2 regions of the Xylella fastidiosa genome follow, and region 2 is predicted to be linked to the other one. Evidence: predicted binding sites of a transcription regulator. Region 2 holds the regulator's gene; the other holds the start of a gene.

Region 1 (15,849 bases), 200 kb from region 2:
ATCCTTGATGAAAGCGATGTGCTGTTACATGTCTATGGTGATGAGACTCGGTTTTGTGACCCTGTTTCTACCGCGATGGTCAGTAAACTTCACCGATTGGATGTGAAGTCGCCGATTGAGGCGTTACTCCCTGTGTTTGAGCGAGGCCAAGTGGCTATAGTGATGGAAGATGATCAGTTTTTGGGCCTGATTACACGCATTGATTTATTGAATTACCTGCGTCGTCGTATCCAATGACGGTTAGATACCTTTGCGCTATAGTGGCTCACTGGCTGCCTGAGTTTTAGTTTTACTGAAGCACAATATTATTCACGACTATTCGGTAAGGATTTAGAGCTTTAACTCCAGTAGTCATCAAGTTGCTGGTTGGTGTGCTACGGGCATTGAACAATTTTGTGATGTTGCCGCTGTGTTTTGAGCGCATGCTGTGTAGTCGTTGATGTATGTGCAATGAGCAATCTGGAGTATCCGATTGTTAGGCGGAGAGAACGGTATATCTCAAGGGTTTCGTCTCGGATATTTAATTTTCGTGGAATTATTTCAGTTGTTGAATGATTATATCAATTACTATTTATTTATTGGTTTTATCTTGATAAATGACATGGTGCTTTAGAGCGCTTAGTGATCCAGGACGACATTAAGTATGTCTTCTGTTCTTGAAACATGATTTATTACAGGGTGATGAGCACTGTAAGCAGGGTGTTATTCTGTGGTAGCTCCGTAAACAAACGGCGGTGGTATCAGTGGTGATTAAGTGCCGTTGTATTTTCTTGGTATTTTCTCAGAAAAAAAGGTTCTAAGGTGTAATGCGTCGAATGTTTGGAACGTGTTGACAGTGCAACAGTGCACGCGTGTGCTATATCTCACTCATCATTTGATAAATATTTTTAGCCTCATGTCATTTTCTTCCCGGCAGATGAATAACTGATGTCAGAGTTGATTTCTTATGCGCAAAATTTTGAAGACATCATGCTCTGGCGTGCTCTCAAGCATGTTGACCGAGGATGCTATATCGATATTGGGGCGTACAGCCCAGATATTGATTCGGTGAGCAAATTGTTCTATGAGCGTGGTTGGCGCGGTATACATATCGAGCCTAATCAAGAGTGTGCTGACTCGTTACGTATGCGTCGGCCAGATGAGCTGGTACTTCAAGTTGCAGTGAGTGACTTGGCAGGTGTGCTGCCGTTCTTTGATATTGCCGATACTGGCTTGAGTACTACCGAACCTGATATTGCTGATACTCACCAAGCCAATGGATTTGTGGTGCGTGACGTTAGTGTCGCTGCGATAACCTTGGATGCAGTGTTGGAGCACGTATGTGGGCGTGAAGTCCATTGGCTGAAAATCGACGTGGAAGGTAGTGAGGCTCGGGTGCTGCGCAGCTGGGTTGCTTCTCCAGTGAGGCCTTGGGTAGTGGTCGTCGAGGCGACTCGACCCATGACGGTTGAGTCGACGCATACGCAGTGGGAGGCTGCTGTTCTGGGTAAAGGTTATGTGTTCGCTTACTTCGATGGGTTGAATCGATTCTACGTGAGTGAACGCCATCCTGAGTTGCTGGCTGGGTTTGCGTGTCCTCCCAATGTGCTTGATGGTTTTAGATTGGAAAATGGTTGGTGTGCGGTGGGCGTGCGTCAATGGGATGAGTGTCAGAAGAGCTTGATAAAAAGTCAGTCTGATGCGCTTGGGGCACACGCAGAAGTTGAGGCATTGAAGGTGTCCGAGGTGGTGTTGCGCCAGGCTATTGAAGCGTATCGTGCGGATGCGATTGCTGCTTATGTAGAAGTCAAGACGTTGAAGGCATCCGAAGCCTGTTTGCAGCAGGCCATTGATGCGCATCGTGCGCAATTAGAGCATCTCATTTCGGAGGTCGATTCCCTGCGTGCCAGACTGGATGATATCCGTCGCAGCCATTCTTGGCGTGTGACGCGTCCGCTGCGAGTTTTTTCTAGAATTGTCAGATTGCTATGTTGTTCGCCCAGGCGCGCGATAAGTAAGTGCCTCATCCTGACAATGCGCCCATTGTTACACCGTCCAGGCATTAGAGCGTTATTAAATGGCGTAGTAAAGCGTGTCCCTGTATTGCATCGACGCTTGCGTTCACTAGCTGAACAAGAGGGTTTGGTGGCACCTCCGTTGAGCACTGCTGATGTGCTGGTATCCGTACCCGTGCCGCATGTGCTGGGCCAGATGCATCGCTCCTTGGCATGCGATGAAAAAAAAGGTACGCATTTATTGTCAAGTCGTGGACGTGAGATCTACGCACGCATGATAGGTCAGATAAACAAGGGAGAATGATTGATGCGTATCGTCATGGATCTGCAGGGTGCGCAGTCTGAAGGAAGCCGCCATCGTGGTATTGGTCGCTATACCTTGTCGTTAGCCATGGCTGCAGCACGTAATCATCGTGGCCACGATATTCATCTCATCCTTAATGGCGCTTTTGCAGAACAAATTCCAGTGATTCGGCAGGCTTTTGAGGGGTTGTTGCCACAGGTCAATATCCATGTGTTCCATGTGCCTTTGCCAATCAAAGAGATGCAAGGGGCAAATGCGCGCGCGGAACAAATCAGAGAGGCGGCGATTGCCGCATTGGCTCCTGATGTGGTGCACGTGTCAAGCATGTTCGAGGGTTACGGAGACAATGCTGTTACCAGTGTTGGTCAGTTCGTCCACATACCTACTGTGGTGACGTTCTACGACATGATCCCGTGGATTCACCGCAATATCTACTTGGATCCGGCACCTGCTTATCGTAAGTACTACGAGCGTAAACTCACTCAGCTACGTTGCGCTGACGCATTAGTCGGGATTTCAGAGAGTTCCTGTGCTGAGGCTGTTAACGTGATGCGCTACGATGCCAAGCGGGTGTTCAATATCTCCGCGGCGTGCGATTCAATCTTCGTATCACTGTCCCGTCACTCCCCTGAATTACAGATGGTTTTGAATAAATTTGGGTTGGATGGCAATTTTATTCTTTATACCGGTGGTTCTGACGAGCGCAAAAATCTACAGCGTCTTATTGATGCTTATGCGCGTCTGGAGCATGGCCAGCGCACGCGCTGTAGGCTGGTACTGGCTGGACGAATGCCTGATCACTGTGTCAAACAGCTGCTGGAGCGTGCTACTGCGGCGGGTCTGACATCAGGAGAAGTCATTTTCACCGGTTATATTTCCGACCATGATTTGGTTGCTCTCTATAATCTGTGTTGCTTTTTCATCTTTCCCTCCTGGCATGAGGGGTTTGGTCTTCCAGTACTCGAAGCAATGTCCTGTGGTGCTGCGGTACTTGTCTCGGGTGTGTCCAGTATTCCCGAGATTGTCCATTACCCCGATGCGTTTTTTGATCCATTCGATGTAGATTCTATCTGTGACCGCATGGCGCATTTTCTCGATCACACTGCTGATTTGGAGGAGCTGCGTAGGTATTGCTTGGAGCGTGCTGGGGAATTCTCTTGGGATGCAGTGGCACTTCGTTTTCTTAAAGTGTGCGAACAGGTAGGCAAGTATGCTGTGTGCCAGGGGATTCCAGAGCACGATGTCTTGCTACGTTCACTTGAACATCGCTTGATTGAACTGGGTGGTGGTGAAACCAGCACTGATTTGTTTGCTTTGGCCGATGCAATTGATCGATCGGTACCTCCTCCGGTACCTAAGATTATGGTTGACGTGACTCAACTGGCGTTACTTGATTTCAGAACGGGTATTCAACGTGTCACGCGTGCGATTGTTTTGGAATGGCAGCGTCAGCCACCTGAAGGTTATGTCATCCAATTGGTGAGAATGGATCTTGAGTCCTGCACCTATGTGTGCGCCAATGCCTATGCTGCCGAGTTGACTGGCACAGGTAAGGTGATTGAGGACACGCCGCTGGTCTGTCATTCCGGGGATGTATTTCTTGGTCTTGATTTGGTGAATGAATGTATCGCTTTGTTGCCGGATTGGTTTCAGTACTTGCGTAATGCTGGTGTCCGGATCGCATTTGTTATTTACGATATTCTGCCGGTGCGTCGTCCCGATTGGTGGCAAGTTGACGGTGCATATCACCATGAGCGTTGGTTGCGCGAAGTGGTGGGGGTTTCTGAGGTATTGCTTTGCATCTCCCATGCGACGGCTGATGATGTACTGGCGTGGATGGACGAACAGCAGTTGCAGAAGCGCCCGGATGTACGCTGGTTCCACCTCGGAGCTGATATTCAGAGTAGCTTGCCAAGCCAGGGCATGTTGGAACATGAGCACAGCGTGCTTGAGCAACTGAATGGCCGGGTGAGTTTTCTTATGGTGGGTACCTTAGAACCGCGTAAGGGCTATGCTCAGATCCTGCGTGCTTTTGATCAATTGTGGGCTGCAGAGCATGATGTGATGCTAGTGATTGTAGGTAAGATCGGATGGTTGGTAGATGCACTGTGCGAGGAATTAAAGTCTCATTCTGAGTTGAATCACCGTTTGTTCTGGTTCGTTGGTGCCAGTGATGAACTGTTGGGACGACTGTATTCGGCGTGTAGTTGCTTGATTGCTGCATCTGAAGGAGAAGGCTTTGGATTACCACTGATTGAGGCGGCGCAGCATCAGTTGCCGGTGATTGCACGTGATATTCCCGTCTTTCGGGAAGTGGCGGGTGAATATGCGGCTTATTTTTCAGGAACCGCACCCGAACAGGCGCGTGATGCGATTCTGGATTGGATTGTGTTGTATCGGGAGCAGCGATATCAGCGCAGTGATGTGATGTCTTGGCTGACTTGGCGGGAGAGTGCAGCTGATTTGGCTGCTGTGTTGTTTGAAGATACCGAACGCCTTGTTACGCGCGAGAATTTCGTCAAAGACAGAGTGGGGGAGATGTGAGTGAATGTGTTTATAATTCTTTTTTGAGATAGATTCACCATTAATAAAGTGATGTTTATTTCTTTTTCAATCATGTTTTGAAGAAATACTAATGTGTAATAAAAGCGCGGTCATTACGGGTATTACAGGACAGGATGGTGCTTATTTAGCGCAGTTGCTCCTCGAAATGGGTTATGTGGTTTATGGTACGTATCGTCGTTCTAGCTCATTGAACTTCTGGCGTATTAATGAACTTGGGATTGCACAGCATCCCAATTTACATCTGGTCGAATATGATTTGACCGATCTCTCTTCGAGTGTGAGATTGCTCGAATTGGCCGCTCCTAAAGAGGTCTATAATCTTGCCGCACAGAGCTTTGTTGGCGTCTCTTTTGACCAGCCATTGACCACGACCGATATTACCGGAGTGGGTGCGGTGAACCTGTTGGAAGCCATTCGGATTGTTAATCCTAAGATTCGCTTCTATCAGGCATCGACTTCTGAGATGTTTGGAAAAGTCCAGCAGACTCCGCAGATTGAGGAAACGCCTTTCTATCCGCGCAGCCCATACGGTATTGCCAAGTTGTATGCTCACTGGATGACGGTTAATTATCGTGAGTCGTACGGTATCTTTGCTGCTAGTGGTATTTTGTTTAATCACGAATCGCCGTTGCGAGCGCGTGATTTTGTTACTCGTAAAATCACTCATGCGATTGCCATGATTAAATTAGGGAAGCTAGACGTATTAGAGCTTGGTAATTTGGATGCCAAACGTGATTGGGGTTTTGCGAAGGAATATGTTGAGGGAATGTGGCGTATGCTTCAGGCTGATGAGCCAGATACTTTCGTGCTGGCAACCAACCGAACTGAAACTGTGCGTGATTTCGTCAGCTTGGCTGCCAGTGCCGTTGATATCCAGTTGGAGTGGAAGGGACAAGCCGAACGGGAATGTGGTGTTGATGTTGCATCGGGAAAAACTTTAGTCACAATCAATCCTAAGTTTTATCGACCGGCTGAGGTGGATTTGTTGATCGGTAATCCGGCCAAAGCTAGAACGAAGCTGGGTTGGGAACCAAAGACCACACTTGAGGAGCTTTGTCACATGATGATGGAAGCAGATGTGCGCCGCAGCGAACGCGATTTCCCCTTCTAAATGAATTTTTCTGGTAAGCGTGTTCTATTGACAGGTAGCAGCGGTTTTACCGGTCGATATATGCTGGACGAGCTTCTTAGCCATGGTTACGAAGTCATTGCCCTTGGTAAGTCTCTCCCTGAGACACAAGATGATTCGGTGCGTTGGTTGCAAGCTGATCTGTGTGATCTCGACGCGCTTACCCGGAGTGTGGCTGATGTGCGTCCGGATGTTGTGATCCATCTGGCTGCGCTGGCTTTTGTTGCACATGGTAGTGCAAACGATTTCTACCACGTCAATGTGATCGGCACGCGTAACCTATTAACTGCTTTAACCCACGGCGATGCAACGCCAGAGTGTGTGTTGCTGGCCAGCAGTGCCAACGTATATGGCAATGCATCCGAAGGGGAGTTGGAAGAGTCTACGAAGCCAGCACCAACCAACGATTATGCAGTGAGCAAACTTTCTATGGAGTATGCCGCTAGCTTGTGGCGTGAGCGTTTACCGTTGGTGGTTACCCGACCGTTTAATTACACAGGGATTGGGCAGGCAGATACTTTTCTTATCCCTAAAATCGTCGCGCATTTTTGCCTTCGCTCCCAGCATATCGAACTTGGCAATCTTGATGTGCAGCGTGATTTTAGTGACGTGCGTTCAGTCGTTCAGGCATATCGACGTTTGGTTGAAACCATAAACGCGGTTGGAAAAACAATCAACGTATGTTCTGGTGTTGCTTATTCCCTGCGTGATGCGATTGATTTTTGCAGAGATATTACTGGACATGCCATTGAGGTTCGGATCAATCCGGCCTTTATGCGTACCAACGAGGTGCGTATTCTCCGTGGAAATCATTCTCTGTTGCGGCAATTGATTGGCCCTTGGAGTTCTCCTCCATTGAGAGAAACATTGGAATGGATGCTCAAAACTGCTGTTTGATGGACGAGTCGACTGAGAAGTTTATCTTCCTTGGTCGATCAAGCTTGGATTTTGAAGTGTTCTTATGGAGTACCCATGTCTGGAAATAACAACAGAGTGCTAGTCACCGGGGGTGCTGGCTTTCTGGGATCCCATCTATGCGAGAAATTGGTTGCTTCCGGTCACGATGTATTATGTGTTGACAATTTTTATACGGGTAGCAAGGACAGTGTCATCAACCTGATTGGTCACCCTAAGTTTGAATTGATACGCCATGATGTCACCTTCCCACTCTATGTTGAAGTCGACCGCATTTACAATCTTGCTTGTCCGGCATCGCCAGTGCATTACCAGCATGATCCAGTGCAGACGACAAAAACCAGTGTGCATGGTGCAATCAACATGTTAGGGCTGGCCAAGCGGGTCAAGGCACGTATTCTTCAAGCCAGCACCAGTGAAGTGTACGGCGATCCAGAAATTCATCCACAACTCGAAACCTATTGGGGGCGTGTGAACCCGGTGGGCATCCGTAGTTGCTATGACGAAGGGAAGCGTTGTGCGGAGACACTGTTTTTCGATTATTGGCGCCAGCACAAGTTAGAGATCAAGGTCACGCGTATTTTTAATACCTATGGTCCGCGCATGCATCCCAATGATGGTCGGGTGGTGAGTAACTTCATTGTGCAGGCACTGCGTGGTGAGCCAATCACCATCTACGGGGATGGTACCCAAACGCGCAGCTTCTGCTACGTCGATGATCTGATTGATGGCATGTTGCGAATGATGGAAAGTCCCAAAGATTTTAATGGACCGGTAAACATTGGTAACCCCACTGAGTTTACGATGCTGCAGCTGGCTGAAATGGTCCTTAAATTGGTGGGTAGTATTTCAAAAATCGTATTTCAACCGCTGCCCTTGGATGATCCGAAACAGCGTCAGCCGGATATCACTTTGGCTAAATCTCAACTTGGCTGGGAACCCAAGGTCTCGCTTGAAGATGGCCTCAGGGAAACCATTGCTTATTTCCGTAAGCGTGTTTAGCAATGTCTGCTTCAGTGCCTCCGCTTGTTATTGTGATACCGGTTTTTGAAGATATCGAAGCTTCAAGCCAGTTATTCCAGGAACTTGCAAAAAATCAGAGGACTGATACCTATATCGTTGCTGTTGACGATGGCTCCATACGCCAACCGCTTCATCCGGAAGCGATCACTGCCGCTGGATTGCAGGGAGTTGTGATTAAGTTGCGCCGCAATGTTGGTCACCAGCGAGCAATTGCGATTGGCTTGAGCTATGTGGTTGAGCATTTCGGTGACACGCATTACGTAGTCGTCATGGATTCTGATGGTGAGGATACTCCTGGAAGTATTTCTGAATTGCTGGGAAATCTGGATTCAGCACAGATTGATGTAGTAGTTGCCACTCGTAAGAGTCGTGTGGAAACTCTCAAGTTCCGCGTCTTTTATGTGATCTACAAGTACTTGTTTTCGTTGCTTAGCGGGCGAAAAATCGGTTTTGGTAATTTCATGGCAGCCAAAATGTCGGCGGTGCGCAGGCTTGTTGCAATGCAGGAGTTGTGGATTCACGTAGCAGCCTGCGTGCTCAATTCTAAGCTGCGCGTTTCGAGCTATGCTCTTGATCGGGGTATACGTTATGCGGGACGTAGCAAGATGAATTTTGTTAGTTTGGCGCTTCATGGCTTCCGTGCATTGATGGTTTTCGCTGAAGATGTTTTGGTACGGGTTGGTATTGCCTGCACTGTGATCGCCAGCTCTTCGATCTTTGGTGGCGTATTGGCATTTCTGTTGAAAATGTTTGGTTATGCGACACCAGGTTGGTTTTCTCTGGTTAACGGCATCCTGCTGCTTGTTTTCCTTCAAACTGCGGCGTTGACTTTACTTCTTCTGATGATGTCTGGAATCATCCGTAGTAGTGGTGTATCGCCTCCAGAGACTTACAAGGGTTTTATTGAAGAGATCCTGTATGCCTGCCCGAAGTAATAGAAACAGAATTAATAGCGCGCTACGTGGTCAACTTCTTCGATATCTGCTTAATGGGCTAGTCGCAACTGCTGTCCATTACACTATTTTGCGATTTACTTTGGAAGTACTTGGCCTGCATTCAGCGGGATTGGCAAATGGTATTGCAGCTATATTCGGAATCATCGTTTCTTTTATTGGCAACCGTTATTTTGTTTTCCGTATAGTGCAAGTGCCGTTGGCTAAGCAGGCATTGCTGTTTATATTGACGTATTTTTGCATCGCCTTAATACATACGTGCATCTTGTATTTTTGGACTGACGTTTACAATTTGAACTATACCCTTGGTTTTTTGATGGCTACTGCTATGCAAGTCGTTTTTAGTTTCTTTTCTAATAAATTCATGGTTTTCAAATGAATATGTTTTTCAAATCAGCTTTGGTTACGTTTGTTTTTATTGTATTCATGCTGGCTTTTTATTATATACATATTATTTATTTTAAAGTGAATGTTGTCTTCTATGCGAGCCTGCTGGATGGTGTGCTGGCTGCTGTATTAGTGGGTTTATTATTTTGGATATTCCGTTTTTTCAACAATTTTTCTTCACTGGAAATAGTACAGTTGCTAGTGATATGGCTTCTTGGAGCATATTTGTTCGCAATTTCGATTCCAACTGTTGTTGATCGTTCGCTTTCTTTCTATATCCTCGAAAAGTTACAGCAACGAGGTGGTGGTATTCGTGAAGATGCTTTCCAACAGATATTTCAAGATGAGTATATGCGGGAACATCATTTGGTAGAAGTTCGATTGACCGAGCAGCTTCAGTCAGGAACAATTTATATCCATAATGGCTGCGTTAAGCTGACTGAGCGTGGTGAGCGCTTAGCTTCATTCAGTCGTTTCTACCGTAAAAATCTTTTACCCAAGCATCGTTTATTGATGGGAAATTATACGGATACATTGACAGATCCTTTCCGTGAAAGTCGGATGAAATTAGATTATCGTTGTCAATAAACATAAGGTATAAGAAATATCATATGATTAAAGTGACTGCTATTTACCAGCAAGATCCTCCACCATTCCGTCAATGGCATCTGCTGATGCCTATTATGTTGCTTGCTTTAGGTTTACTTTTAATACTGGCAACACATGTTAATTACTTCCGCGGCGTGCCTGGTGATCTAGGGGATGCTCGTTTCAATGGCATTATTCTTGAGTATTTTTATAGATGGGTGAGTGGCGGTAATGAATCACTATTGAGTCCTGGATTTTTTTATCCGATGCCTGGTGCTCTTGCTTTTAGCGATAATCATTGGGGAACTGCCTGGATCTATTCGATCTATCGCATCTTAGGCTTTGATCGGTATGTTGCTTATGATCTTTGGTATTTGACAGGCTATCTGCTGAATTTCGCATCAATGCACTTTGTGCTTCGGAAATTGGGCTACTCTGTTGCTGCTGCTGCTTGGGGAGCGTTTTTCTTTACTTTCGGGATGCCAACCGTTGCCCATCATGTAGGTCATGCTCAATTAAGCTACTGTTTTCCAGCGCCTTTGGCGCTGCTGTGTTGGCAGCGCTTTCGCCAGTTGGGTGCTCCACTGTGGTTGGGTTGGGGGGCGCTAGCAGTGGCATTGCAATTTTATGTCTCTATTTATCTCGGGTATTTCTTGTCATTGTTGTTACTCGCTTGGATAGCTGCGCAATGCTGGATTGAAAGGACATCTCCTTTAACCTGGTTTGCTGGTTTCGGTGCTTGGGTGAATTCAAACAGGAGAGATGCTTTATTTCTTTTCCTATTACTAGGTTTAGTCGTTACCAGTCTGTTAGTTTTAATGTATCCCTATGTTTTATATTCAAAATTATATGGTTTCTCGCGTGATTCGCATGACATCTCTTCGATGTTACCGCGTATCAGCAGCTATTTTATTTCTGATATCTCGACGATATGGCATACCTTCAGTGACCACGTAGGCAAGGATTTGCCTATGCGCCATGAGCATCAGATGTTTGTGGGTCTAGGTGCGCTTTTGTTGGTTGTACTCGCGTTAACCCTCAATAGATCGCCAATAGTGAATGTTTCTATTATATCTTTGGCGTTATTGATGTTATTTACCTTAAATATTAAAGATCAATCATTCTATCTATTATTTGCTGATTTCCCTGGAGTTAATTCGATTCGAGCTGTATCTCGTATCATTCTAATATTAATGATTCCACTTGCGATTCTGATTGCCTCTGGAATAGATGCGGCACGCTTAAAAAGCGGAAGATGGATCATATTAGCAGCTTCACTGTGCGTAGCGCTCATGATTGAAACTATTCTAATGAAAGGCCAGTTTTATGATATTGCTGAAGCGAAAATGCGTGCCGCAACGCTCGATCAAAAGTTGCCTGCACATCTGAATGCTTCCACAGTGATTTTTGTTCCTGTCAATACATCTGAGCCATCCTTTATGACCGAGTTGGATGGTATGTTGCTTGCTCAAGAGCGTGGATTGAAGACCTTGAACGGATATTCTGGAAATTTTCCTAATGGTTATTCAACGAATGATCCTACGCAACCGGCGTGCTTGCAGGCTGTTTCGCGTATGGAATCAGCACGGCGTTTTTATGCTGGGCACCTTGGGGAAAATTTGGATATGGGTATTTTTAAGTATTTTGTTGCATTGGATACTCCTAATTGTTCAGAGGGAGATTGGCGTGAAATTCCAAACGAGCAAATAAAGCGTATCAAGCTTGGGATTATCAATGTAAAAAAACTGTGTGATGGACGCTATGAAGTCAAGGTCAAGGTAGATAATCAAAGTGAGTATCCTTTGCTTGTATTGCCTAAGGAGCATCCATTGCGGTTATCTTGGCAGGTCCATCCGAAGGGGACTACTCCTAAAATTGATGCTTGGGTTCCCCGTGTCGATTTTCCTCAAGGAGAGGATATTACAGCAGGTGCTCAGCGATATATTCGCTTCCCGATTAATGTTGATGAAAGTGGTGATGTGATACTTAGTGTTTCTTTGGTTTTGGAGGGGCGTGTTTGGTTACATGATCAAGGATTTTCTATTGTTCAAAAGAAATTAAATGAGAAATATAAATGAGTTTGGCTTTATCTATTAGTAGTTATTTCTATTTTTATTATGTGGTTTCGTGTAAATGCAGTGGATGTTGATCTGTATCTGTATTCATTTATGCATTGGGTACGGATGTTTTGCAATTATCCTTAAATTTCCTGAAATATTGCAGGAATTGGATAACCAACGTTCTTAGAAGCTAAAGTTGTTGCTGTGTCACCATTGCACGCTGAAGGATCGCCGCAGAAAAAAAGCCCCGCGTGAGCAGGGCTTTTTTGATAAATACAACAACCGTTAGTTTATTTTCTTAGAAATCCATACCGCCCATACCGCCCATGCCGCCACCAGCAGCAGGTGGGGTTGGCTCGTCTTTCTTCGGAGCCTCGGCGACCATTGCTTCTGTGGTGATCATCAGGCCAGCGATTGAAGCAGCGTTCTGGAGTGCTGAACGGGTGACCTTGGTTGGGTCCAGGATGCCAAGGTTGACCATATCGCCGAATTCGCCAGTAGCGGCGTTGTAGCCAAAATTGTCCTTGCCTTCTTTCACCTTATTTAAGATGACCGATGGCTCTTCACCGGCGTTGGCAACAATTTCGCGTAATGGTGCCTCCATAGCGCGCAATGCGATTTGAATGCCGTGTGTCTGGTCTTCATTGGCACCCTTCAGATTGCTGATTGCCGTGATTGCACGTATCAGGGCCACGCCGCCACCTGGAATCACTCCTTCTTCAACGGCTGCACGGGTTGCAAGTAAAGCATCATCAACACGTGCTTTCTTTTCCTTCATTTCCACTTCGGTTGCAGCACCGACCTTGATGACGGCTACACCACCGGCGAGCTTGGCTACACGTTCCTGCAGTTTTTCGCGGTCGTAGTCCGAGGTGGTTTCCTCGATCTGGGTCTTGATTTGCTTGACGCGACCATTGATCGCATCGTTGTCACCCATACCATCAATAATGGTGGTGTTTTCTTTAGAGACGCGTACTTTCTTGGCCTTGCCAAGATGGCTGGTCGTGGCCTTTTCCAGAGACAGACCTACTTCTTCCGAGATGACGGTGCCGCCTGTCAGCACAGCCATATCTTCCAGCATGGCTTTGCGACGATCACCGAAGCCAGGTGCTTTGACTGCGCAGACTTTGATGATGCCGCGGATGTTGTTAACGACCAGAGTTGCCAAAGCTTCGCCTTCGACTTCCTCAGCGACGATCAGCAACGGCTTGCTTTCTTTGGCGACGGCGTCAAGCACGGTGAGTAAATCGCGCACACTGGAAATTTTCTTGTCGTGAAGGAGGATGTAGGGATTATCCAGCTCAACAATTTGGGACTGCTGGTTGTTGATGAAATATGGCGAAGAGTAACCACGGTCAAACTGCATCCCTTCGACGACATCCAATTCGTTTTCTAGAGTTGTGCCTTCCTCAATGGTAATCACTCCTTCTTTACCGACCTTCTTCATTGCTTCGGCAATAATGTTGCCGATAGACTCGTCTGAGTTAGCAGAGATGGTTGCGACTTGGGCAATGGCTTTATCGTCGCTGGTTGGCTTGGAGATCTTCTTCAGTTCGGTAACCGCGGCAATGACTGCTTTATCGATACCACGCTTAAGATCCATTGGATTCATACCAGCGGCCACTGCTTTGCATCCTTCACGGATCAACGCCTGGGCTAGTACCGTTGCAGTGGTGGTGCCGTCGCCTGCATGGTCATTTGTTTTGGACGCAACTTCTTTAAGCATTTGTGCGCCCATGTTTTCAAACTTGTCGGCCAACTCAATCTCTTTGGCGACAGAGACGCCGTCTTTAGTAATGATTGGGGAGCCGAAGCTCTTATCAAGCACTACGTGGCGGCCTTTGGGACCTAAGGTGGCTTTCACTGCATTAGCAAGCAGGTTCACCCCGTGCACCATACGTGAACGGGCTTTTTCACTGAAAATAATTTCTTTGGCAGCCATTATGTTTTTACTCCAAGATTCGCGATGAGAACATTAGTGATGTATGGAACAATGTGTCCGCTGTTGGCGTGATATGTCGGATGCATTCACGAGTTTCGGGCTTGGCTTAATCAACCGATGATCGCCAGGATGTCGTCCTCGCGTAATACTTTGTATTCGACGCCTTCAGCCTTGTAGGTGCTGCCTGCGTATTGACCGTAAATCACTTTCTCACCCACTTTGACGCATGGGGTACGGACGTTGCCGTTATCCAGCGGCTTTCCGGCACCGACGGCGATGACTTCACCTTTAGTGGACTTTTCCTTGGCGGAGTCTGGAATCACGATACCACCAGGGGAAACTTCGTCGGCTTCGATTGGCTTGACCACTATGCGATCATGAAGCGGTTTGATGCTCATAAAGACCCTCTTTAAGTGATTGATTTATATAGATCTTACATGGGAGGGTTAGCACTCTTATGTAATGAGTGCTAATTCCGCACATGCGAAAATCCTGACGACTGAAAACTCAGGATCAAGACGGCATATATGGCTGAGTGTAGGGGTTTCAAGGGGGTTCAGAGATTTTTTTGTGAAATTCATTGATTAAATCCCTATGTGCAATACGTGTGTGCGGCAAGGGTGGTTCGCTGTGCTGATGCAGTTGGTGTTCTGAAAGGCTGCAAGAGCATGACTCAGCCAACACTCCATTTTAGTTTAATGATTGGTATCACTGGGCAAGTTGGGTAAACCGGGTTGCTTGCATAGCCGTATTACGTTGGTAGATTCGGTTGGATCGTTTGCTAGCGTCTGACTTTTTGGCATTTTTGATGAGTGGTGGTGTCAGGCGCTATTGATGCTTTGCTGAGTGCGCATGCTCTAGGCATTGAACTCATGAAACATAACGAAGGCACGTTCATGGCGTAACAAAAGTATCGCTGAATAGGCTATTAAGTATGTCGTTATTCACATTAATCTCACAAATATATCTGTGCCCGATATCAGAGAGTCGTTCAGCCTTTACACTGTGATCTTATGGCATCTGATGTATACCTGATTTTCAGCACCTGCCCTGATTTGCCGAGCGCTGAAATTATTTCTCGCGTATTGGTACAGGAAAGGTTGGCAGCTTGTGTGACTCAATTACCGGGTGCGATCTCAACCTATCGTTGGCAGGGAAAGATCGAGACGACGCAAGAGATCCAGTTACTGATTAAGACCAACGCTGTGCATGTGAACGCCGCTATTACGCGTTTGTGCGCGCTGCATCCTTATCGACTGCCGGAGGCAATCGCAGTCCAGGTCAGCGTGGGATTACCTGAGTACTTGACTTGGATTAATACAGAGATTGACGAGGAATACTCTCTACCATGACGTTCTTGCATCGTTTAGCCACACTATGTGTATTGGCACTGATTTCTTTTCCTGTAGTCGCCGTCAGCGAAACGGACCTACTTCCGGTGGAAAAGGCTTTTGTGGTCGGGGTGAAAGCTCTTGATCGCCATCATGTGTTGGTGCATTGGAAGATCGCCGAGGGTTATTACCTTTACCGACATAGGATTGCGGTGCGGGTCTTGAATGATGGTGTGCTCAAAAGCGATTCCAAGCTGAATTTGCCAAATGGCTACAGGAAGAATGATTCGTATTTAGGGGACGTTGAAATTTACCGTGGGAGTCTGACCGCGGTGCGCAGCGTATTGCCTGTGAAAGGTGTGCATAAGCTGACGTTGCAAGTGAACTACCAGGGATGTGCGGATGCCGGTGTGTGTTACCCACCACAGGTACGCACGTTGCATGTTGCGTTGCCGACTGATGGTAATGATTTGGATAGAGGAGCTGTGGTTGATAGGCAGGATAGGGGGAGTGCTGTTGACGCGCGACCATTGCTCAGTGAGATTGTTCCTGGAGTCCGTGCATTGCCGCTTCCAGCCGAGCAGGCGTTCGGTTTTGAGGCCATCGTTGGTGATGGTAATCATCTGTTGCTGCGTTTTACCCCGGCCAAGGGGTACTA
Region 2 (15,849 bases):
CAACACAGGGAACTGCACTCTCACCCATATCGGTAAAAGCTCCCCCTATAGCACCAAACCTACGGCCGATCAGTACGCCAGCACCAAGGTATCCGACAGAGGCGCTACGCGCCGGTATCTCGGGGGAAGTGGTGGTGGAAATCAAAGTAAGCACTGACGGCTCAGTCGCCAATGCAAGGGTGGTGCAATCCACACCAGCTCGCGTATTTGATCGAGAGGCACTGCACACAGTCAAAAGCTGGAAATTCGAGCCAATGAAGAACATGGTCACGACGCGCCGCACGCTATCGTTTACCCCAGGTAACTGAGGGATGATGTGCAACTCACTACACACTTAATCAGAAACTGCGAGTTGCTCCTTACAGTAACGCCGTACCGCTGCCCACCATAACAACAGAGCCAAACCAAAACTCATGCTTAGGTAAATTGCCCATACCTCAATCCCAACCACTTCATTCCTGATCACTTTCTGTAATAACTGGTTTTGTGCCAAGAATGGGATCGCAAATTGCCATAACTGACTTTTTAATGGATACGCCATCATCGCGTAGCTGGGCAGTACCGGCAGCAATAGCAACCATGCCATATGGGACTGCGCTTCTTTCACACTTTTAGCTGCAGCAGCCAGAAAGGTTAACAGCGCGGTCCCCATGAACAGCACCGGCAAAAGAATAAACAGCATCTGTAACATCGGTATGAACCGGACATTGAGCTGCTGACTCATTTCAGCACTTGCCAGCTGGGCGCTGAGTTTAAATGCGAGCAACGTCAGTAATAACGAGAGCAAGCCAACCGCACACGCTGCGACAATCTTCCCACTCACGATGATATGACGTGACACTGGTGTCGTTAACAATGGTTCCAGTGACTGCCGCTCACGTTCACCAGCAGTGGCATCCAACACCAACGACGCACCACCAATGAAGGATGTAATCACCAACAACATCGGAAGGATCACCGACATCAACAAAGCACGTTTGGCATCGGGCGTTGCCAAATCCCAGGTACTTATTTCGATCGGGCGAACCACTTGCGGATCGATCCCCCTTGCCAGTAACCGCAGCATGCCGACCTGCTGACTGTAAGCATTCAAGGCGTCCTTCAAACGTGCAACCGGGATTTCAGCATCACGGCGCGTAGCATCGTACACAATCTCCACCAGGGCCGGACGTCCTTCTCGCCAAGCATCGGCATAGCCAGAATCAATACGCAACGCAACGTCAATCTGCTGTGTGTGGATCGCCGTGACCACATCACTTGAAGGGGCAACTGCATTTAGACGTTTAGCCGCAAGAAAATTTATCAAGGTAGGCGCGTACTCGCGTCCGATCGTAGGCACTTCCAGCAACTGATCCACTTGCGTCTTGACCCGCGACTCACTCAGCATCCCCATACCTAGAATAATCAAAGGATAGAGCAGCGGTGTCAGCAGCAGTGACAGAACAAGGGTGCGGCGATCACGCAGGATATCCCGTAATTCCTTGCAAATCACCGTCCATAAAGTAGAAAACGCACTCATGCATGCAGCCCTTCATCTGAACCAACTGCATCAATGAAGGCATCCTCCAGATTGTCCTTTCCAGTGCGCGCGCGCAGCTCATCGCCACTACCGGCCACTACTACCGTGCCCTTGGCAATCACAATGATGTGATCACACAACGCCGCCACTTCTTGCATGATATGGCTAGAGAAAATAATACAGCGGCCTTCGGCGCGTAACTGACGGAGAAAATCCCGCAACTTACGTGTGGTCATCACATCTAAACCATTCGTCGGCTCATCCAAGATGATGTTACGTGGGTCATGCACCAAGGCACGTGCAATTGCGATCTTAGTACGCTGGCCATGGCTGAAACCCGCAGCCTGACGGTCAAGAATGTCATCCATATCCAGCGCCTTCGACAGTATGGAGAGACGCGCGGCGACGTCTATGCGGGACAAACCATGCAGTTCACCGAAATAAGCGATATTCTCACGCGCGGTCAACCGCTTATAAATACCGCATGCATCTGGCAATACGCCAAGTCCACGACGAACCGTCATCGGATCGCTTACTGCGTCCACGCCATCGACGCTGATGCAGCCCTGATCTGGGACCAATAGCGTATAGAGCATGCGCAACGTCGTCGTTTTTCCAGCGCCGTTGGGACCGAGTAATCCCGTGATTCGACCATCAGCAGCGTGGAAACTGAGGTCCTTTACCGCATTAACCAGCCCCTTCTTGGTCTTGAAGGACTTATGAAGATGTTCAGCGGTAATCATGGTTCCCACCCGTTGAACGAGGTGAATACTGGCACGTTAACGAGACGCTGCACACAGGTTGTATCAAGGGACGTAGCATCAGCACGATCAATAAACTGGCCAAGCAACTTGGACACACATCCAACACGGATGGTGCCATGGCCCTGGCCCGGTGCCACGATGTGACGACCGTAACGCAAGCCCTTAAGCAACTTTTCGGCGTAATGGGGCGGCGTCACAGGATCACGCTCACCTGAGAGCAACAATGCCGGAAGATCGGAAACCAACGGCATCATGAAATCAGGCGGACGGACACCAGTAGGCCAAACTTTGCAGGGCGTAAAAAACATCTGTGCAACCTTTGGTCCAAACAGGGCACCTCCTGCACTTGCACTTGTCACGTAGCGGTCCGCATCCTCAGTACAAATGACAGACCAGTGCAGCGCATGGTTCATCTGATCGTCCATGCCACGCTGGACAAGCTGAGACAACGACATCAATGGCGCGTAATGCCCTGAAGCGGCCTCATTCAAAATCAACGGCAACAATGCAATCAGCTCTGGTGCATACGAGAGACCAAAGGCTAAGCTAACCACGGTGTCGGCAGTGATACGGCGGCGGCGCATCTCACCGGAAGCAGGATCCTGATACTCCACCTCGCTGCCCTGACGGAGACGCTCCATCAAAGTACGCAGTTGCTGCCGACTGTCAATCGGAAAACGCTTGGCGCAGGATGGATCCTTACGGCACTGCGCATCCTGCAACGCAATTGCATTCTCGAATGTAGTAGCAAATTCACTACCGATCACCAAGTCATTCGGAACTACTCCATCCATCGTCAAGGTACGGACGTGGGCACGATAACGACGTGCATAGTGCTGCGCCACTCGAGTGCCGTAAGAGACGCCAATCAGGTTGATTTTATCCACGCTGAGTGCAGTCCGAACCATATCTAAATCGGTGACAGCTTCGGTAGTGGTGTAATAGCGAGGATCAGCACGCCCCTGTAGCGAAGCAGCGCAACGCTGTACAAAGGCGATGTATTGCTCTGGTGTCGTGGTGTTCTCTGCCTCCAGCTGAAGCGCCCTCCCCTGCGCATCTACGCAGGTGAGCGGATGCGAACCACCCGTACCACGCTGATCCACGAAAAAGATGTCACGCTTTTTACGTACCTCATTCAGACTAGGTGCCACCGCAGCAACGACTCCAGTTGCTGATTGGCCCGGACCTCCAGCAATGAAAAAAACCGGATCTGAGGCAGGATGACTACCGCTGTCACGCTCCAGCCAAGCAATCTTCAGGGTAATCCTACGTCCTTCAGGTAACGCAGGATTCTCAAGGATCGGCAGTTGCGCGCAGAGCACCCTGATGTGTCCGGCACCACGAGCACTCAGTGTGCATGGTTCAAAACGCAAACGGCCATAGGAGCGGACCACAGGTTGCAGTGTTGCAGCTGATGAGGCTTCAAATGACGAAGCGGCTACACGCGTTGGGAAATAAACAAAAATACCCCCCACAACAAGCGCTAGAACTATCCAATATTTCTTCAACATCCGTGTTCCTTCTCTTCGGACGGTACATCCATGCTCCAAGGTATCCCCTGGAATAATAATTCAGTAAACATTCATTCATTGTAGCTGGATATCACTCGCAATCGCACTTCATTGAATACTGTTGATGAACAATAGCCACCGCGCATCCCGTCACTGCTCACTGCATGCGTTGCAGAAACACAAGATCGTGGGAATGCACTAACGCAATCGGCGGCAATAGTCTATGAAGGTGAACGGGTAGGCATGACGCCCATCGCCCTGATGGGGTTCACGGTTCTTGATCTCCCAATCGACGGCGTCGAACATAGGAAAATACGTGTCAGCGCCCGCAACAGCCACATCCACGTGAGTTAAGTACATCGCATTGGCGTGCGGCAAAGTCAGTGCATACAGTTCACCTCCACCAATCACACTTAACGTGTCGGCACCCTCCGCAGCCGCCTGGACGATAGCTGCATCAAGCGAATCCACCGCCCGCATTTCAGAAAATGGCACGTGTCCAGAACGCGTCAATACCAGATTGGTTCTCCCTGGTAAGGGACGTCCAAGGGAATGCGCAGTCTTGCGTCCCATCAGCACCGGTCGACCTAAAGTCAATGCTTTGAAACGCTTCAGATCGTCCGGCAAGTGCCACGGCAACCCATTATCACGACCAATGGCGCGGTAACGATCCAACGCCGCAATTAAGGAAACAATCATGGCACTACGTACAACACGTTGTAGATATTCATTATTTTCTCTGGCTTTCTTGAGATGCGTCTCCACTCATTACGCCGACTGGTCTGAGTCGCCAACTGATGCCGCAGATCACACAGCCACCGGTGCCTTGATAGCCGGATATGGATCGTAACCTTCAATCACAATGTCATCGTAGGTAAAGTCGAACAAGTCAGTCACTGCCTGATTAAGCCTTAATACCGGTTGCGGTCGCGGCACACGCCCCAGTTGCACGGATGCTTGCTCGACATGATTAGCATACAAATGTGCATCACCCAACGTATGCACAAAATCACCGACCACGAGCCCAGTCACCTGAGCCAACATATGGGTGAGCAGTGCATAACTAGCGATATTGAAAGGGACGCCAAGAAAAATATCAGCGCTACGTTGATAGAGCTGACAGCTCAATTTGCCATTGGCAACATAGAATTGAAACAGTGCATGGCACGGCACCAAAGCCATCTGTGGAAGATCAGCCACATTCCAAGCACTAATCACCAAGCGGCGCGAATCTGGATTACGCTTGATCTCCTCCACCAACCAACGGATCTGGTCGATCTCGTGACCATCCGCACCAGCCCAACGGCGCCATTGCTTGCCGTAAACAGGTCCCAACTCACCCGTGGCATCGGCCCACTCGTCCCAGATGTGTACCTGATGCTTCTTAAGATAAGCAATATTGGTTTCCCCCCTGAGAAACCATAGCAACTCGTGAATGATCGAACGCAAATGCAGCTTTTTAGTCGTAACGAGTGGAAAACCTTGGCTCAAGTCAAATCGCATCTGCCAACCGAACACACTGCGTGTCCCCGTGCCAGTGCGGTCAGGCTTTTTTATGCCATGCACAAGCACATCATTCAGTAATTCAAGGTACTGCTTCACTTAGCGACCTCAGGGGCAGGCACTGGCTGTAATACTGGTGAGCGGCACGACAACCAGAACAGGAACAATCCAATCACGATCAACGGCAAGCTTAAGATCTGGCCGCGAGTCAGCCATCCGAACGCTACATAGACACCATTGTCTGGCATACGCACAAACTCGACCAAAAAACGAAACACACCGTACAACAACGCGAATAATCCAGACACCGCATAACGTGGACGTGGTTTGCGCGAAAATAGCCATAGCACTATGAACATCACCAGCCCCTCCAGGAACGCTTCATACAGCTGCGAGGGATGCCTGGCATAGTGACCCAAAAGTCCAGCGGCATAATGCTCTTGGATCTGCACAAAATTTATCACATCCTGCATCGCAAGCTGCCCAGCAGGCACATCGCTCAGCGGAGCACGCGGGAAAATTACTCCCCAGCCATTGTGTGTGAGCTTGCCCCAAAGCTCACCGCCAATGAAGTTGCCAAGCCGACCAAAACCCAAGCCCACTGGGACCAGGGGTGCGCAAAAATCAACCACATCGAACATATGCATGCGCTGACGCCGGCTCCACCAAGCGACTGCCAGTAGGACGCCAATCAAACCTCCATGAAAACTCATGCCCCCTTCCCACACCCGAAAAAGCAGCAATGGTTCTTGCAAGAAGTCATGGAACGCATAGAACAGCATGTAACCCACACGGCCACCCAACACCACACCCATCATCGCGTAGAACAACAGGTCGGAAAAACCATCTATGTTGACACCAAGCAAACGCCCGGCCTGGATGCGTTGGCGTCCCAAGCACCACGCCGCACCAAAACCTGCCAGATACATCAAGCCATACCAATGCACCTTCACCGGACCAAGCGAGAAAGCAATCGGATCGATAGCGTGGAGATAAATCATGTGGAACCGTGCCCTGCCCCAAAGCGAGAACACCCATTGTGCCACCGTGCAGCCATCCTTTAGATAACTTGCAACAAGCAAAAGCACTAAAACAGACGCGGACCTAAGATCAACACCCAGCAAAGCACCACATTACCCAAGGTAATGAATACCGCAGCCGAGCCCATATCCTTAGCACGCCCAGCAAGTTCATGGTATTCAGGCCCATAACGCTCGATCACTGCTTCAATCGCCGAATTCAGCAACTCCACCACCAACACCATGAATAAGCCGCCAACCAACAGTACCTTCTCCACCGGGGTTTGCCCCAGCCACAGGCCCAATGGCCCAAGCAGCAGAAGCAATACCACCTCCAGACGGAAAGAAGATTCGTGCAACCAAGCGGCACGCAATCCCTTTAATGACCAGATTGCAGCTTTGAAAATGCGCCGCGGTCCACGCGGAATGTGCCCAAATTGGTCAGCCATTATTTGACAGAAGTTAAAAAAACTGGAACGCGAAAGATCGTCCCAATCACGCCGTTGAAGGGTGACGATTCTGCCACAACAACGCCGCCATCTTCATCGGAAGCCATCCGTATTCCGATGGAATCTATTCGTAATCCCTGTCAAAAAAGAAGCATTGCACAATGCATTGTCCAACACCTTACACAGATGCACCGACTATTCAGCGCAAGCATCGCCAACGTCTAGTAGGGATACTTAATTTCTTTTGGCACCAATACAGCACCTGATTAGAGAGTTTCATATGACGATTAACTATCAATCCATTGATTGTTCGATATCAACCATCCGGTAGCCTGCGCTCTGTACCGTGTGTAACAGCGGTCGGCCAAATGGCTTATCAACCACCTTACGCAGGTTATATAGATGGCTGCGCAATGTATCCGAATCCGGCAAACAGTTTCCCCAGATTTCGCGTTCAATCTCCTGGCGACTGACGACACGTGGTGACTCCCGCATCAAGATCGTCAGAAGACGTAGCCCAATCGGGGAAAGTTGCAGCTCAGTACCGGCACGGGTAGCACGCAGGCTCACCGGATCCAGGACAAGATCAGCAAGCTTCAACACTTCCGCACCAACTTGGCGACGCTCCCGACGGATGAGAGCACGCAAGCGAGCTTCTAACTCCTGAATTGCAAATGGCTTCGTCAGATAATCATCAGCACCGAATCCCAATCCGGTGAGCTTGTCGTCCAGTGTGTCACGCGCTGTCAACATCAGCACAGGTGTCGATTTACGTGCGTCCTTACGTAGCTGGCGACAAACCTCTATGCCATCCAGGCGTGGCAACATCAAATCGAGTACCACCACGTCATAGCTGTTCTCAACGGCCAAACGATAGCCATCCAACCCATCGACTGCGTAATCCACCTCAAAGCCACGGCCTTCCAAGTATTCGCCGATCATCTCTGAGATGTTGCGGTTATCTTCCACTATCAGGACAAGCCCTGAGGTTTCCTTGGTCTGACGCATGACAGCTCCCAATTCTTCAGGTTTGTGAAATCGTGCTGGATGACCGTGTAGAAGCAGCGTGAAGATCCTGCCATTTATTGAGGACATTCAGTGAGCGTTTTTCAAAATCCTGACACAGGTACGCTAAACGCATTCTCAAACACCGGAAACAACTCAGTATTCATCACGTGTCCAACCAACCTGCACGCATCAGGACGGCAACACCACACTTAACTATTTCCATTTCATAGTAAGGAAAGCGATACACCTATCACCAAGCTCATAGGAAGTCAGGCAGGTGCAAGTACAGCAACCAAAAACTAAGCCGCTATCGGTACAGAGATAGACGATGCCAACCATCCAGCCCCCTCGGACCAGGCAATTGTATTGCTAGAATCCGGCACCTGATTGAGCAGGCCGCGTTGCATCTTGAGAGTGATCGTAAACACGGAATGAAAGCTCTGTCTTCATTGTGGCGAGCATCCTCCAAGACACAGTGCTCACTGTTCTGGCCGAGTCAACACGCAACCAATGCGGCGCATATCGATCTCATCGGCAGCTCGCATCAGTGCAACACGATCGCTCCCAGGGTCAAAGCTAATCCGAAAATGCAGTTCACCTGCTGGCGTACGCGATGAATGGATCGAGGACAAATTAATCCCATGCTGCTCGAACACGTGCAGCAGCCTTTGCAATGAACCAGGGCGATCCTCTGGAAGGTACACGCTGAAAGCCAACGGTTCGGTCAAATCAGCCAACAAATAACCGATGCGCTCGTAATTATAGTTACCTGCAACTAACGACGCTTCTGGAAAAACTTGGTGGTTGGCTTCCAAAAAGCCGGCACGAAATCGAGTACGTGCTGCATCATCACCACAACTCACCAATGCACGCAGCTCCAGCAAGTGACTAAGCAGATGGTCTAGCATCTCAAGCACATACGAATTTCCAAACTGGATATCCTCATAAATCGACGGATTCAACGATAGAATCCGCGCAATCATCGCCATATCCAACTCGAATGACATCGAACGAAATGACATGATCGACTGAAATTCGCCCAATAGCGGCAGGTAATCACGTAACACACTCGCCTGTGCCAAGTGACAGGCATGTACCATTGCCTGTACCAACGCCATCAGCCGGTCATGGTGCTCGGGCGTCGCAGCCACACATTCGGCCTCCAACGCCTCACACAACTGCATCAACCACGGACGCCAATGATGTAGCCGCGCCTCGCAGACCACCAACACCCGGCCCTTTAGCGTGGGTGCCTTTGGTGGTGCAGTCATAGGATGCAAGCCAACTACCTCCGCTTGCGAAGCCAACATTGCTTCCACGGGGGCCTGCTTGATTGAGGTCACATCAATCCAAAGCTGCCCAGCGTCAGTGCCATCAGCCATCGCCACATATTCACCAATCAAGGCAGCGGCTTTCCTGATCGGCACAGAGAACACCAGCACATCAGCACAACGTAGTAGCTCGGCAGGGGATAGCGAGGCTGGATCCGCCGGATCATAGCCAATCACCTTCAAGTCCATACGCTCACGCAGAAAGCGTCCCAACCAGTGTCCATAGGCACCAGCACTGCCGACAATACCAACAACGGGAGACGCACTCACACCAACATCCGTTTACCTCACCAGGCGAAAGCAATGATGGCCCAAACGCAACGCGGGCATTCATTCACTTAAGACGTCATCCGGTCCCAGAAGCTTTTTACACCATCAAGAAAAGTAGCCGATTTAGGGGAATGCTTACGCGCATCCTCACCAGCGAAAGTCATTTCAAATTGCTCTAACAGCTTACGCTGCTCAGCAGTCAAGTTCACAGGAGTCTCAACCACAATACGACAGTACAAATCGCCTTCAGTACGACTACGCACCGAGCGTACCCCCTTGCCACGCAAGCGGAACAGTTTACCAGACTGGGTCTCCGCAGGAATACGAATTTCTGCCTCCCCATCAAGCGTAGCTACACGCACAATGTCGCCAAGCGCAGCCTGTGAAATACGCACCGGCACTTCACAGTGCAAATCATCACCATCACGCTGGAAGATCGGATGCTCACGCACACGCACTTCCACATATAGATCCCCTGGGGGCACCCCATCCGGACCCTGCTCGCCCTCACCGCTGAGGCGAATACGATCACCATTGTCTACACCAGCAGGGATCTTCACTGACAGCGTCTTATGATCCTCAACACGCCCAGCACCATTGCAGACCTTACACGGATTTCGAATAATCACGCCTCGTCCGCCGCAATGCGGGCAAGTCTGCTGCATGGCAAAGATGCCGCGTTGAATCCTAACTTGACCGCTACCGCGGCACGTACCGCACGTCTCAACGTGACCGTCTTCTGATCCACTCCCATGGCAGTGAGTACATTCAACCAAAGTGGGTATCTGGATCTGTCGCTCAACACCAGCAACAGCTTCTTCCAAATCCAGCTCAACCATGTAACCGACATCGGCACCACGCCGCGAAGCGCGCGCGCCACCAAAAATGTTACCGAAGATATCACCGAAGATATCGTTCATGTCGGGGGTATTTCCGCTCCCCACGCCATGTTCGAAAGCGGCATGACCATGCGTATCGTATAACTTTCGTTTTTTCGTGTCGGCAAGAACCTCATAAGCTTCCTTGCATTCCTTAAAGGCCGCCTCCGCAGCTGCATCACCAGGATTACGATCTGGGTGGTATTTCATCGCACAGCGACGATACGCTTTTTTCAGATCATCTTCGCTGGCAGTGCGAGGCACACCCAACACTTGGTAGTAATCACGTTTACTCATGGATAGCAGACATCGATAGTTGTTAAAGAAACGGCACTCAATCGAAACATGCAGAGAGCGACAATGTCACGGTAAAACCGCGAAGGGCAAAGCGTTTGCTCCGCCCATTCGCAAATCCATACCACTTCGGCATAAAAAGCCTATTTTTTGTCGGCCTTGACTTCTGTGAATTCAGCATCAACCACATCGTCAACCTTGGCTGAAGCGCCTGCACCAGCCCCCGTGCTTCCTGACTGCTGCTCTGCTGTTGCTGCCATATGCAACGACTGTGCAACTTCCTCAAGAGTTTTGGATTTCGCCTCAATCTGGTTTTTATCATCACCTTTGACGGCAGCCTCAAGCTCTGCAAGGGAGGCTTCGACACGCCCAATCAGCTCACCCCCAACCTTACTACCATGCTCCTTAATGGCCGAACGAGTTGAATGGATCAAACCGTCAGCATGGTTCCTTGCCTGCACCAACTCTTGGAACTTTTTGTCTTCCTCACGATGTGCCTCAGCATCGGCAACCATCTGTTGAATCTCACTATCCGAAAGTCCAGAACCAGCTTTAACCTCGACCTTCTGCTCCTTATTGGTTTTCTTGTCCTTGGCAGAGACATGCAAAATACCGTTGGCATCAATATCAAAAGACACCTCAATCTGCGGCTGGCCACGCGGCGCAGGTTCGATACCCGCCAAATCAAATTTAGCAAGCGATTTATTGAAACGCGCCTGCTCACGTTCACCTTGCAACACATGGACAGTCACTGCGGACTGACCATCCTCGGCAGTAGAAAACACCTGGGACGCTTTGGTCGGAATGGTCGTGTTCTTCTCGATAATCTTGGTAAACACACCACCCATCGTTTCAATACCAAGGGATAACGGGGTCACATCTAGCAGTAACACATCCTTCACGTCACCAGCCAGCACCCCACCCTGAATTGCAGCACCCAATGCAACTGCTTCGTCCGGATTAACGTCCTTACGCGGCTCTTTACCAAAGAAGTCGGCAACCGCTTGCTGGACCTTCGGCATACGGGTCTGGCCGCCAACCAAAATCACTTCTTGAACATCACTGGTACGCAACCCAGCGTCGTTCAACGCAATGCGGCATGGCTCAATTGACTTACGGACCAAGTCGTCTACCAAGGCTTCAAGCTTGGCACGAGTCAGTTTGATATTCAGGTGCTTCGGACCCGATGCATCCGCCGTAATGTATGGCAGGTTAACTTCGGTTTGCTGGGATGAAGACAATTCGATTTTAGCGCGCTCAGCAGCATCCTTTAAACGTTGCAACGCAAGCGGATCCTTGCGCAAATCAATCCCCTGATCCTTATTGAATTCATCAACCAGATAATCAATAACACGCTTGTCGAAATCCTCACCTCCCAAGAAGGTATCACCATTGGTCGCCAATACCTCGAACTGCTTCTCACCATCCACTTCAGCAATTTCAATGATTGAGACGTCAAAGGTACCGCCGCCAAGATCATATACAGCGATCTTGCGATCTCCGCCCTTCTTGTCCAAACCGTAAGCCAATGCCGCAGCGGTCGGCTCGTTGATAATACGTTTGACATCCAGGCCAGCGATCCGACCAGCATCTTTCGTTGCCTGACGCTGACTGTCATTAAAATATGCCGGCACGGTAATCACCGCTTCGGTGACTTTCTCGCCCAGGAAATCCTCGGCGGTCTTCTTCATTTTCTCCAGCACCTTGGCAGAGATTTCCTGCGGCGCCAGCTTCTTACCATCAGCAGTGGCCACCCAGGCATCCCCATTGTCATGCTGAGTAATCTTATACGGCACCAAATCAAGGTCCTTTTGGACCTCTGCATCACCGAACTTACGTCCAATCAAACGCTTAACCGCATAAAAGGTGTTTTTCGGATTTGTGACCGCTTGGCGCTTGGCTGCAGCACCAACAAGCACTTCACCATCCTTGGTGTAAGCAACAATGGAAGGAGTGGTCCGATCACCCTCCGAGTTTTCGATGACACGCCCTTTACCGCCTTCAATAATCGCTAAGCACGAATTTGTGGTGCCGAGGTCGATACCAATGATTTTGCCCATGAGAGTAGCTCCTGAAAGTTTTGAATCAAATTCCCAGCGGTGCCGGGATCTGTTTCGAATGTGGGGATGACCGACGCCTGCTCAAGCGGCTGTCAAGACGTTGTACTGCATGAACAATAAGACTCAAAACAACTCAATCCTGCTTGGCAACCACCACCAGAGCAGGGCGCAGCAAACGTTCGTTGAGCAGATATCCCTTCTGAAACACCTGAATCACATGCCCTGGTTCGACGTCAGTAACCTCCGTCTGGCTGATCGCTTGATGGTGCTCGGGGTTAAATAGCTGACCCACTGGATCTAGAAGCATCAAACCGTTGTCAATAGCAACCTTCAACAATTGCTTGTAAGTCAGCTCCAGACCATCGCGCAACGGGCTTGGCTCACTACCGGAAGCAGTCAATCCCGCATCCAGACTGTCAAACACCGGCAGTAACTCGCCAAGCAGCTTTTCATTAGCGAATTTTCGCGCTTGTTCAACATCTCGAATGAGGCGCTTGCGCTGATTCTCCAGCTCAGCACGCTCACGCAATACATCCGCCTTAATCGACGCAATCTCACCACGCAACGTCTCAACCTCAACCTTGAGCGGATCTGTTTCCGGTGAATTCTGCGTCAGTTCTTCAGAATCACATTCGGGGTGGTCTTGGTTCATATAAAAATCCTGAGTCGGCGGAACGCCCGCCTCAACCCCAACCCGTATGTGGGCAAGCCGCCAGCTTTCAAGCCATCCATGCATAATTCATCAAACGATGGCGACAATGCAGCTCAACCGACCTAAGGCATCGTTGGCGGCTCCAGTGCCGTACCCAGCACCTGGGCTACAACCTGCACCAGAGGGATGACCCGGTCATATGCCATCCGCTTGGGCCCAATCACTCCCAACACTCCCAAAACCTGACCGTGCGCTGCATATGGCGCAGTGACCAACGAAATATCCTCCATCGAAACCATTCCGGTCTCCTCACCAATGAAGATACGCACCCCAGGTGCATCAATCGTACGCTCCAGTAATTGCAGGATCTCCCTCTTGCTCGCAAATATCTCAAACAACTCACGCAAGCGATCCATGTCAGAAAGATCCTGAAGCGCCATCAATCGGGTCTGGCCAGTGACCACAATATCCTCACTATCGTTTGGCACAAGCATCTGCGAAGCAAGATCCAGGCTATGTGCCAACAACTGTTCCATCTCGTCCTTGGCCTTGCGTAGCTCGCACAGCACAGTGGTGCGGATATCGGCCAATGTGCGTCCGATGAAGTGTGCATTCAGATAATTGCTGACCCGTTCCAGCTCTCCAGGCTCGTACACACGACGCGGCTCAATGACCCGGTTCTGCACCTCATTGTCAGCAAAAATTAGGATCGCCATGATCTGGCGCGCATCCAGTGGCACAAAATCAATATGGCGGAATACGAACTGTTCACGCCGTGGGGCGCTGACCACACCTACAAAATGAGTCATCGCCGATAAAATTTCCGATGCACTGCCCAACAGCGTCTGCGTGCCCCCACCAGTCATCTCAACACGTAGCCGACGAATATCATCTTCACTGGGAGGCTGCATCTGTACCAAACTGTCCACAAACATCCGGTACCCGTGTGCAGTCGGCACCCGCCCCGCCGATGTATGCGGCGAATTGAGTAGACCAAGTTCCTCCAAGTCAGCCAGGATGTTACGGATCGTCGCCGGACTGATGTCGAGTCCAGCCTGCTGGGCCAGCGTCTTGGAACCAATCGGCTCACCGTTCTGGATGTAGCATGAAATCAACGTCCGTAACAATTGTCGGGATCGGGAATCAAGCGTAGGAGAAAAGGAAGCGCACATGGAGTATTGGTAAGACGAAGGGAAACAAATAGTTTTTCGGCGGAACGTTGGCAAGATTACCCACTCCCTACCCTCTCAACTCGCCCTAAGTTTTTTGATTGACACTGTTCTAACGCCATGCTCAGACATCTCACGATTAAGGATTTCGCTGTTGTCCGTAACATCGAATTAGAATTCGGCCCTGGTATGACTGTGGTCTCCGGCGAGACAGGTGCCGGCAAGTCACTGATCATTGACGCTCTGGGTTTCCTCTCCGGACTACGCGCCGACAGCAGTGTCGTTCGCCACGGAGCTGAACGGGCCGAATTATCGGCTGAATTCGACATCACGATACACCACCATGCCCGCGTCTGGCTGCGCAACGTAGAGCTTGACGACGGCGACCAATGCCAGCTACGTCGGATCATCCGTGCCGACGGTGGCTCGCGTGCATGGATCAACGCACGCCCAGTCACACTATCGCAACTAAGTGATCTCGCCACCCATCTCGTCGAGATCCACGGCCAACATGAACACCAAACACTGCTCTCACGTCAAAGCCAGCTCGTACTACTGGACACCTACGCACAAAACGAAACCGAACGCGACGCAGTACAACAAGCCGCAACACATTGGCAAGCACTCCTGGACGAACGCGATGCGCTACAGGCACAAGGCGATATGTCCGAGCGAATCAATTTCATAGAACACCAACTGACAGAATTGCAACGCGAAAATCTGGATCCGGCCACTATCACCGCATTAGACGCCAGTCATCGACGCCAAGCCCATACCGCTGCGCTCATCGAAGCATGTAAGAACACTACCCAGACATTACATGGCGACGACACCACCTCAGCGTTGCATCTGCTCCATGCAGCGCGTCACACACTCAGCCGGGTCAACGAACACGATGCACGACTAGGCGAAGTTGAAACTTTACTAGACAACGCAATGATCCAAGTGGACGAAGCACTGACATTATTAGATCGGATTCATAACGATCTGAACATTGACCCTGAACAATTGGAAGCCATCGAACTCAGAATCGGACGCCTACACAGCCTGGCACGCAAACATCGCTGCACACCGCTTGACTTAGCTGCACAGCGCGACCGTATGGCCGCCGAAGTCGAATCAATGCGCAACATGGATATACACCTGCAACAGCTGGATCATCGGATCAGCAACGCCATGACAAAGTGGCGGCAAGCAGCGGAAAAACTTAGCATCAGCCGCACGCGCGCTGCCGCGGCACTTTCAACAACCACGACAAACCTGATCAACGAATTGGGCATGGGCGGGGGACAGCTTCTGATCCAACTGCAACCACACGAAAACAATCGACCACATCCTAACGGTGCCGAACGCACCGAATTTCTCATCGCCACCAATCCAGGCCAACCGCCACGACCGCTACGCAAGATTGCCTCTGGAGGT

The links. The regulator HrcA, encoded in region 2, represses chaperone genes, less so after heat shock. The targets are predictions, from matches to a motif close to TTNGCACTCNNNNNNNNNGAGTGCNAA.
Positions count from the first base shown of each region.
Region 1: F7G16_RS04355 (co-chaperone GroES) is a predicted target of HrcA. The motif match lies at 14,307-14,333, and genes of this name have one in related genera.

Region 1 is NZ_CP044352.1:995,630-1,011,478, forward strand. It holds gene F7G16_RS04300 (pyridoxal-phosphate dependent enzyme) at 1-237, shown strand, start outside; gene F7G16_RS04305 (FkbM family methyltransferase) at 928-2,298, shown strand; gene F7G16_RS04310 (glycosyltransferase family 4 protein) at 2,302-4,842, shown strand; gene gmd (GDP-mannose 4,6-dehydratase) at 4,934-5,974, shown strand; gene F7G16_RS04320 (GDP-mannose 4,6-dehydratase) at 5,975-6,889, shown strand; gene F7G16_RS04325 (UDP-glucuronic acid decarboxylase family protein) at 6,965-7,909, shown strand; gene F7G16_RS04330 (glycosyltransferase) at 7,912-8,865, shown strand; gene F7G16_RS04335 (GtrA family protein) at 8,849-9,262, shown strand; gene F7G16_RS04340 (hypothetical protein) at 9,259-9,858, shown strand; gene F7G16_RS04345 (hypothetical protein) at 9,882-11,936, shown strand; gene groL (chaperonin GroEL) at 12,217-13,860, opposite strand; gene F7G16_RS04355 (co-chaperone GroES) at 13,971-14,258, opposite strand; gene cutA (divalent-cation tolerance protein CutA) at 14,874-15,212, shown strand; gene F7G16_RS04365 (protein-disulfide reductase DsbD family protein) at 15,209-15,849, shown strand, end outside.
Region 2 is NZ_CP044352.1:1,197,601-1,213,449, reverse strand. It holds gene F7G16_RS05295 (energy transducer TonB) at 1-308, shown strand, start outside; gene F7G16_RS05290 (ABC transporter permease) at 335-1,519, opposite strand; gene F7G16_RS05285 (ABC transporter ATP-binding protein) at 1,516-2,262, opposite strand; gene F7G16_RS05280 (alpha/beta hydrolase) at 2,259-3,794, opposite strand; gene F7G16_RS05275 (dihydrofolate reductase) at 3,993-4,493, opposite strand; gene F7G16_RS05270 (thymidylate synthase) at 4,602-5,396, opposite strand; gene lgt (prolipoprotein diacylglyceryl transferase) at 5,393-6,298, opposite strand; gene F7G16_RS05260 (diacylglycerol kinase) at 6,385-6,765, opposite strand; gene F7G16_RS05255 (response regulator transcription factor) at 7,060-7,773, opposite strand; gene F7G16_RS05250 (prephenate dehydrogenase) at 8,253-9,374, opposite strand; gene dnaJ (molecular chaperone DnaJ) at 9,443-10,549, opposite strand; gene dnaK (molecular chaperone DnaK) at 10,690-12,606, opposite strand; gene grpE (nucleotide exchange factor GrpE) at 12,740-13,258, opposite strand; gene hrcA (heat-inducible transcriptional repressor HrcA) at 13,381-14,430, opposite strand; gene recN (DNA repair protein RecN) at 14,548-15,849, shown strand, end outside.